DNA from 2 places in the Salinicola endophyticus genome. Region 2 is predicted to be linked to the other one. Evidence: predicted binding sites of a transcription regulator. Region 2 holds the regulator's gene; the other holds the start of a gene.
The links. Region 2 encodes sigma-54, which starts transcription at its own class of promoters, with help from an activator protein. Its sites were predicted from a motif close to TGGCACNNNNNTTGCTNT; they were not measured.
Positions count from the first base shown of each region.

Region 1: a site for sigma-54 is predicted at 2,177-2,194, ahead of ABV408_RS00925 (P-II family nitrogen regulator). Genes of this name have one in related genera too.

Region 1 covers NZ_CP159578.1:203,300-207,771, reverse strand. Annotated here, with positions in the region: gene ABV408_RS00935 (DNA (cytosine-5-)-methyltransferase) at 1-1,007, opposite strand, end outside; gene ABV408_RS00930 (accessory factor UbiK family protein) at 1,629-1,946, opposite strand; gene ABV408_RS00925 (P-II family nitrogen regulator) at 2,232-2,570, shown strand; gene ABV408_RS00920 (ammonium transporter) at 2,599-3,849, shown strand; gene glnK (P-II family nitrogen regulator) at 4,100-4,438, shown strand.
Region 2 covers NZ_CP159578.1:1,624,311-1,628,782, forward strand. Annotated here, with positions in the region: gene ABV408_RS07390 (PTS sugar transporter subunit IIA) at 1-118, opposite strand, end outside; gene hpf (ribosome hibernation-promoting factor, HPF/YfiA family) at 129-437, opposite strand; gene ABV408_RS07400 (RNA polymerase factor sigma-54) at 553-1,977, opposite strand; gene lptB (LPS export ABC transporter ATP-binding protein) at 2,183-2,908, opposite strand; gene lptA (lipopolysaccharide transport periplasmic protein LptA) at 2,940-3,470, opposite strand; gene lptC (LPS export ABC transporter periplasmic protein LptC) at 3,467-4,063, opposite strand; gene ABV408_RS07420 (KpsF/GutQ family sugar-phosphate isomerase) at 4,143-4,472, opposite strand, start outside.

The DNA.
Region 1 (4,472 bases), 1.4 Mb from region 2:
GTCAGAACGTCTGTTAGGTGCTGATACGTACGCTGCACAGGCCAATGAGAGGCTTTGAATTCCCAAATCTGACCATTCGCACCATAGGCTGCATCAGGCCAGCGACTCCCTGGTCTCAGCAAAGAGCTTTCCACAACCACATCGCCAAGGTTGTATAGACGCCCAACAAGCCAGTCAGAGACGCCAACAGTCACAGCATTCCCGACCAACTTCCAGCGTGGTCCTTTTTTAGAGCCAACTTGTGCCTTTTCGGTCCATCCTCTTTCGAAGCCTTGGAGTACCTCTGCATCTTCAATCGAAGGGATTACCAGCTTCATGCCAGGAGCATTGTCCGGTAACCAGATCCCGGGGGGAGAAGGTATCCCCAAACCTGAACCGCCCTTCAATGGAGGCACTGCATCTTGGGCCCAACCAAGCCCCCGGAGCCCCTCAGTCCAGTAGAAGCCATAGGCATCGGAGCGAAGGTGCGAGTTGCCAGGCTCTCCCGCATCGTCCGCAAAGAGAACATTGCGAGGATCGTGGCGGCGCGATGCAACAAACAGAACTCGGTGACGACGCTGTGGAACACCAGAAAACTGGGAGTTCACCAGGCGGTAAGCCCAACTGAAGCCCAGCTCCTCCAGCTTCGAGACAAGAAATGCCATCGCTTGGCCCTTGTTTAGGGCGAGCATGTTGCGGACATTCTCTAGGACTAACCATTCTAAGTCTCTGCTCTCAAGGAGCCGGAAAACGTGCGAGACAAGTCCTGATTCTTTGCCAGAGATCCCAGCGGTTCGTCCTGCCTGAGAAAGATCAGTGCATGGGAAGCCTGCCGTGACGATCTCCACTCCATCAGGCAAGTGTTCCAGATTGGCAATGTCCTCCCAGACCGGAACATCGGGGAAGTGCGATTGGAGAACGGTCCGGGACGAATCCCAGACGTCACAAAGAAGCTCGGTTGGGACGTTACGCTGATGGAATGGGAGCTCTAGCCCACCGATACCACTGAACAGTCCAGCTATGCTCACTTCGCGAGCCCCCACGGCTTATCTGAATGTATAGCCAGTACTTTACCACTAGCCTCCGGGAGATACATCGACCTAGCGGTACAGAATACACCAAGGAATATAAACACTTGAATAAAAAGCAATTTTCACATAGAGCCATGCGCAGAGCATGCTCAAATCATGGCGCCATGACTCGACTACTTCCAGCGTCAGACTCGCCTTTTGTAGGCACTTGAGAAAAACCAAGCGTGCGACAACGTACCAAGCTGGTGCATGAGTCGACACCCAAGGCCTTGCAGATGCTCCTACCCTTCACCAAATTCTCCGCCTCTAACAGCCCCCCGGCAGGCCGTTGCTGAGGTGCATTTCGATCAGCACTTGCGGCGCCTCGAGCCCGAGGCTGGCGCGCGTGCGCACGATGGCTAGGGTCATGTCGCCTCCGTGACGGCGCGTCCCGGCAGATGCCCGGGACGCAGGCGGGCCGGCGGCTCGTCACCGCCGGCCCGTGCAGGATAAGGGGCCGATTATCCTGTTATCGCCTTCATCACCCGACCCTTTAGCACTAGCGCCCCGATACCCTGCGCGAGTCTTAGCTTACGCAGGGCTGTCTATCCCCCCGCTCAGGGCTGTTCACCAACCCGCTCAGGGCTGTACGCCATCGCCGCTGCCGTCGGTATCGTCCTCGGCCAGCGCCGCGTCGGGCTGGGAGGCGCGCTCGCTGTACAGGGCGTTCTCGAGCGCCGCCACCTGCGCTTCCAGCGCCTCGACCCGCTCCCGGGTACGGGTGAGCACGTCCATCATGATGTCGAAGTCCTCGCGCGAGACGATATCCATGCGCTCCATGGCGCCGCGCAGTACGCCCTGGACGTTGCGCTGGATGTCGCCCGGGGCCTGGGAGGCGCCCTGCAGCTTGTCGCCGATCTGCTTGGCCAGACGCTCGAAACGGTCGTGTGTCGACATGGTGTGATCTCCTGATTCGTGACTGCCCTTCAGCATACGCAAACTGCGCCACTGGCGCCCGCGCCAGATGCCTGCCGGCGGCACGATTCGCCAGCGCGCCTTCTCAGTGCAACGGCATGTGACACACGCATCAATTTGGTGCGACTAGCCGCGCGCATGTTCGGCATGCCAAGCGCCCCCGCCCCGAAGTCGCGAACTAAGTTAATGATTTTAAAGACGTTATTTTCGGATGGCACGGCTTCTGCATGGTCGCTTCAGGCGCAAGCCGACTACGGGAGACAAGGGATGAAGCTCATCACCGCCATCATCAAACCCTTCAAGCTCGATGACGTGCGCGAGGCGCTGGCCGACAACGGCGTCCAGGGCATCACGGTCACCGAGGTGAAGGGCTTCGGCCGTCAGAAAGGCCACACCGAACTCTATCGCGGCGCGGAATATGTCGTCGACTTCCTGCCCAAGGTGAAGATCGAGGTCGCCGTCGATGACGATCGCGTCGACGGGGTACTGGACGCTATCCGCGAGGCCGCCAACAGCGGCAAGATCGGTGACGGCAAGCTGTTCGTCACGCCACTCGAAGACGTCATCCGGATTCGTACCGGGGAACGCGGGGCCGACGCCGTATAAAACGGCGCGGAACGAGGAGACACACAGAATGAACGATCAAGTCGTACAACTATCCTATGCGCTCGACACCTTCTATTTTCTGGTGACCGGCGCCCTGGTGATGTGGATGGCGGCTGGCTTCGCCATGCTCGAGGCGGGCCTGGTGCGCGCCAAGAACACCACCGAGATCCTGACCAAGAACGTCGTTCTCTACGCCATCGCCTGTACCATGTACCTGCTGGTCGGCTACCACATCATGTACTCCAGCGAGAGTGGCGGCGTCATCCCCAGCCTGGGCTTCCTGATCGGCGCCGAGCACAGCGTCAGTGACGTGATGAGCAGCGGCGGCGACGTCTACTACTCGGCCCGCTCCGACTTCTTCTTCCAGGTGGTGTTCGTCGCTACCGCCATGTCGATCGTCTCCGGCGCCGTGGCCGAACGCATGAAGCTGTGGGCGTTCATGGCCTTCGCGGTGGTCATGACCGGCTTCATCTACCCGGTTCAGGGCTACTGGAAATGGGGCGGTGGCTTCCTCGACGCCGCCGGCTTCCAGGATTTCGCCGGCTCCGGTGTGGTCCACCTGTGCGGCGCTACCGCCGCGCTGGCCGGTGTACTGCTGCTGGGTGCGCGCAAGGGCAAGTACGGCAAGAACGGCGCCATCTACGCCATTCCCGGCGCCAACCTGCCGCTGGCCACGCTGGGTACTTTCATCCTGTGGCTGGGCTGGTTCGGCTTCAACGGCGGCTCCGAGCTGATGGTCTCCAACGTCGATGAAGCCAACGCGGTCGCCCAGGTGTTCGTCAACACCAACGCCGCCGCAGCCGGTGGCGTGATCGCCGCGATCATCCTGGCCAAGCTGTGGTTCCGCAAGGCCGACCTGACCATGGCCCTCAACGGTGCCCTGGCCGGCCTGGTCGCGATCACTGCCGAGCCGCTGGCCCCCACCGCGCTGGGTGCGACGCTGATCGGTGCGGTCGGTGGTCTGCTGGTGGTGTTCGCCATCGTGACTCTCGACAAGCTCAAGATCGACGACCCGGTCGGCGCCATCTCGGTGCACGGCGTGGTGGGTGTCTGGGGCCTGATCGCGGTGCCGTTCTCCAATACCGATGCCTCTTTCGGCGCGCAGCTGCTGGGCATCGCCTCGATCTTCGCCTGGACCTTCATCGCCAGCCTGGTGGTCTGGGGCATCCTCAAGGCGATCATGGGCCTGCGCGTCTCCGAAGAAGAAGAGTACGAAGGTGTCGATATCGCCGAGTGCGGTATGGAGGCCTATCCTGAATTCAACGTCGGCAAGAAGTGAGCCGATTCACCGAGTGAGCTGGCGTGCTCCCCTGGCCCCCTTCGGGGGGCCTTTTTTCATTCCCGCACATCGCGGTGTATGTTTAAGATAGAGTGAGCCGCCGGGCAGTCGTCAGAGGCGCTAGGCCAGGGCCGCGGGCCAGGACTGGGCCAAGACCTGGAGCTACACCCATTTCGCACAGGCCTCGTCCGCACACCGCGACGAGACGATCCGTTCAGAAGAGCGCCACGCACGCGAGGAGAATTCCCCCATGAAACTGGTCACCGCCATCATCAAACCCTTCAAGCTGGACGACGTGCGAGAGTCCCTGTCCGAGATCGGCGTACAGGGCGTCACCGTCACCGAGGTCAAGGGCTTCGGGCGTCAGAAGGGCCACACCGAGCTCTATCGTGGTGCCGAGTACGTGGTCGACTTCCTGCCCAAGATCAAGCTGGAAGTGGCCGTGGACGACAGCATGAGCGACCAGGTGATCGACGCCATCACCAAGGTCGCCAATACCGGCAAGATCGGCGACGGCAAGATCTTCGTGTCGCCGCTGGAACAGGTGATCCGTATCCGTACCGGTGAGACCGGCAAGGACGCGGTGTAAGGCGCAAGCGCTCACCCTGTAGCCGCAAAAAAGC
Region 2 (4,472 bases):
CCAGGCTGGGCGTATTCTGGGCGATGAAGGTGCTGAAGAATTCCAGCAGACGCTTTTTGCTGCCCCCCGTCACACCGTAGAGGGTGCGCTCGGGGGGCAGGATGGTTTCCAGAGTGATCATCGGGGAATTAGCGGGCGCCTGCGCCTTGCGCGCGGGCCTGTGCCTTCTCTTTGTGTTTGACCAGTTGGCGGTCCAGCTTGTCGGTCAGGGCATCGATCGCGGCATACATGTCGATATCGCTGGCTTCGGCATGAATATCGCCGCCCGCTGCGTGTAGCGTGCAAGCCGCTTGCTGACGCTCTTTCTCGATGCTCAACGTCACCTGAACGTTGGTGATGTTGTCGTAGTGGCGCTCCAGACGTGCGAGTTTCTCGTCGACGTAGTCCCGCAGGGCGTCGGTCAGTTCGACATGATGGCCGGTGACGTTCACTTGCATGGCGCGCTCCTGTTGCGGCTTATGTGGCACCTCTGATTGTAACCCTTTTCTCCGCGCTGCAAAGGGATCGCGGACGATTGATCGCCCTGCGCTGGCGAGAATTCTAAAAACCCATTCAAGACAATCGCTTGCGTTCACTGGAGGCGGGGATGCCCATGGCCTCGCGGTACTTGGCTACGGTGCGCCGGGCGACGCTGATATCGGCCTGCGCCAATAGCTCCACCAGCTTGCTGTCGGAGAGCGGCTTGCGCGGCGACTCCTCGCCGATCAGCTTCTTGAGGCGTGCCCGAATCGCGGTGCTGGAGACGCTGTCGCTCTCGCCGCGCTGGCCCACCTGGCTGGAGAAGAAGTACTTGAGCTCGAACACCCCGCGCGGGGTGTGGATGAACTTCTGCGTGGTCACCCGCGAGATGGTGGATTCGTGCATGTCGACGCTGGTGGCGATGTCGGCCAGGATCAGCGGTTTCATCGCCTCTTCGCCGCGCTCGAGGAAGTCGACCTGGCGCGCCATGATTTCGCGCCCCACCCGCAGCAGGGTGTCGTTACGGCTGGAGAGGCTCTTCATCAGCCAGCGTGCCTCCTGCAGGTGCTGGCGCAGGAAGGTGTTGTCGTCGCTCTTGTCGGCGCGCCGGATCAGGGCGGCGTAGTCGGGCTGGATGCGCAGCCGCGGCAGTGCCTCGGCGTTGAGCTCGATGCGCCAGCCGTCGCGGGTCAGGCGCGCCACCAGGTCGGGGATCACGTAGTCCTGCTGGCCGTGGTCGAAGACCTGGCCGGGGCGCGGGTCGAGGGTGCGGATGGTGGCGATGACGCGGTCGAGCTCGGCATCCTCGAGGCGCAGGCGGCGCTTGAGCTGGCGCCGGTCGTCGCCGGCCAGCGCCTCCAGGAACTGGCGTACCAGACGCTTGGCCTGGGGCAGCAGCGGGGTGTCTTCGGGCAGGGCGCCGAGCTGTAGCAGCAGGCATTCGCGCAGGTCGCGGGCGCCCACGCCGGTGGGATCGAACTGCTGCAGTCGCAGCAGCACACGCTCGACATCGGCGCTGGTGACGGCTTCGGATTGCTGTGCGCGCAGCCCCGCGGCGAGCTCGTCGAGGGAGCCCTCGAGATAGCCATCGGCGTTGATGGCGTCGATCAGACACTCGCCGATGAGCCGTTCGCGGGAGGAGAACTCGCCCATGGCAAGCTGCCAGGCGAGATGGTCGTGGAGCGTGGTGCCGGCGGCGTTGCGCTCCAGATCCGGCCACTCGTCGGCGCCGGCCGGAGCGGCGCTGGCGGCGATGTCCTGATAGGTGTCGCTCCACTCGCTGTCGAGGGCGAGCTCCTCGGGAATGTCGCTGGCCCAGTCCTCCTCGGGCGTCTCGCTGACCGCCTGCTCGGCATACTCTTCATCCAGCTCGAGCATGGGATTGGTCTCGAGCGCCTGCTGGATCTCCTGGCGCAGATCGAGCGTCGACAGCTGCAGCAGCTGGATCGCCTGCTGTAGCTGTGGCGTCATCGTCAGCTGGGCGCCGACGCGCAGTTGCAGTGAAGGTTTCATGGACATGGCATGGACACACATGGGGCAGCGGTGGCCGCCGGTCGATAGGATAACCCTACGTTACTGACTGCCCCGGCGGGATGCAACGCTTTGAGCGCTAACTTTATGCAAGAATTATGCCACGGTGCGTTCGGATGGGGCCTGCGGCGGCTTCGAGAGGGGCCCGGCCCGCCGCGGTGGCGCAGCGGGCTGGGAAGGGGGCAGTGCGACCTTAGAGGCGGAACTCGTGCCCCAGATAGACATCCCGCACGCGTTGGTTGTCGAGAATCGCCTCGGGGCGCCCCTCGGCGATGATCTGGCCATCGCCGACGATATAGGCGTTGTCGCAGATATCGAGCGTCTCGCGCACGTTGTGATCGGTGATCAGTACGCCGATCTCGCGATCGCGCAGCTGGCGGATGATGTTCTTGATATCGCCCACCGAGATCGGATCGACCCCGGCGAAGGGCTCGTCGAGCAGCACGAAGGCGGGCTCGGTGGCCAGTGCCCGGGCGATCTCCACCCGGCGCCGCTCGCCGCCGGAGAGCGACATGCCCAGATTGTCGCGGATATGGTCGACGTGGAAATCGCCGAGCAGCTGCTCCAGGCGGTCGCGGCGCCCGGCGCGGTCGAGATCCTTGCGCGTTTCCAGAATGGCCATGATGTTGTCGGCGACACTGAGCTTGCGGAAGATCGAGGCCTCCTGCGGCAGATAGCCGATGCCGGCGCGGGCGCGTTCGTGCATCGGCGCGCGGCTCAGATCACGATCGTCGATGTGCACGCTGCCGGCGTCGGATTTGACCAGGCCCACGATCATGTAGAAGGACGTGGTCTTGCCGGCACCATTGGGACCGAGCAGGCCGACGATGCTGCCCTGGCGCAGGGTCAGGCTGAAGTCGTGGACGACTCGACGCCCCTTGTAGCTCTTGGCCAGGTGGGCGGCCGTTAGCGTTTTCATCGCTTTCTTCCTTGCCTCGCGAAAGGGGGCGTCACTGGGTCTGCTGACGTGGCGTGAGCGTCATGCGCACGCGGCCATCACCGCTGCCGTCGCCACTGGTGCTGGAGCGGGCGTTGACTCGGCGCGAGTTGAGATAGTACTCGACGTAGGCGCCGTCGAAGGTGTCGCGTGCCTGGTGCAGCTCGGCGTTGCCGATCAGCTCGACCCGGCGCTCGGCGGCGTGATAGATGATCTTGTCGCCCCAGCCCTTGACCAGGGCTTCGTCGGGGGCAGGCTTCTGCTCCAGATAGGCGCGCTGATCACCGCCGCCGGTGGCGGTCACCAGGCTTACTTCGCCGTTCTTGCCGCGCTTGATCTCCACTCGCGCGGCCTTGAGCTGCATGCTGCCCTGCTGCATGTCGACCTTGCCGGTGTAGACCGCGGTGCCTTGGCGATCGTCGAGTTCGAGCTGGTCGGCGGCGATCTCGATCGGCGCCGAGGCGTCGCTCTCCAGCGCCAGGGCGGGCAGGCTGGAGAGTCCCAGTGCGGTCAAGACCAGCAGTTGGCCGAGTTCTCGCCTCATGATCCTTGATCCTCAGGTTGCTGTGGCAGGCGGCCCTGCACATTGTCGGTCAGACGCATGCGATTCTCGTTGATCCAGGCGTCGAAACGATCGCCACGCATGGTCTGGTTATGCTGACGCAAGACGGAAGAGGTGTCACTCCAGGCGTGCGCAGTGCGATTGTCGTAGTGGAGCGTCTGGGTCTCCAGGCTCCAGGCATTGGTCGGCTGCACCAGGCGCGCGTTGCCTTCGAGCGTGAGCAGGTTGCCATCTTCGGCCAGCTGGCCGCGGTCGCCGGTGATCTGCCACTCGCGCTGATCGTCGTCGATCAGGTAGCCGTGGGGCTTCTCGGCGCGGATCACGTCGTCGGCCGGGGTGTGCACCATGCGCGGCGTGTCGAGCCGCTGATAGGCGCGGCCCTGCTCGTCGAAGCGCGTCATCCGCGCATCTTCGAGGAAGTAGTCGGGTTCGCCGGCGGGATCGCTGGGCGCCGGCGCCGGGGTGCGCTCGTTGCGCTGGTCGAGATAGGCGAGCCCGCCGCCGAGGGCCAGCAGCAGGGCCAGCAGGCCGAGGCGGCGCCACCAGGGGGAGCGAGTTCGTGGCGTGGCTGTCACGCGGTCTCCTTTCGAATCGGGTTCGACCCGGGCATCGGGTTCGACGCGAGCGCCGGCATTGGCGCGAGCAGCGGCCATCTCAGATCACGCCGCTGCGCAGTAGGTCGTGCATGTGCAGGGCGCCGATCGGGCGTCCCGCCTCGACCACCGCGAGGGCGGTGATCATGTTGTCTTCCATGATGCGCACCGCCTCGGCGGCGAGCATGTCCGGCGCCGTCGTCTTGCCGCCGCGGGTCATCACGTCATCGACCTTGAGCAGGTCGAAATCGCCGCGCTGGTCCAGCGTGCGGCGCAGGTCGCCGTCGGTGTAGACACCGACCAGATGCTGATGTTCATCCACCACGCAGGTGAAGCCCATGCCCTTGCGTGTCATCTCCAGCAGCGCTACACGCAGGGGGCTGCCGGCGGG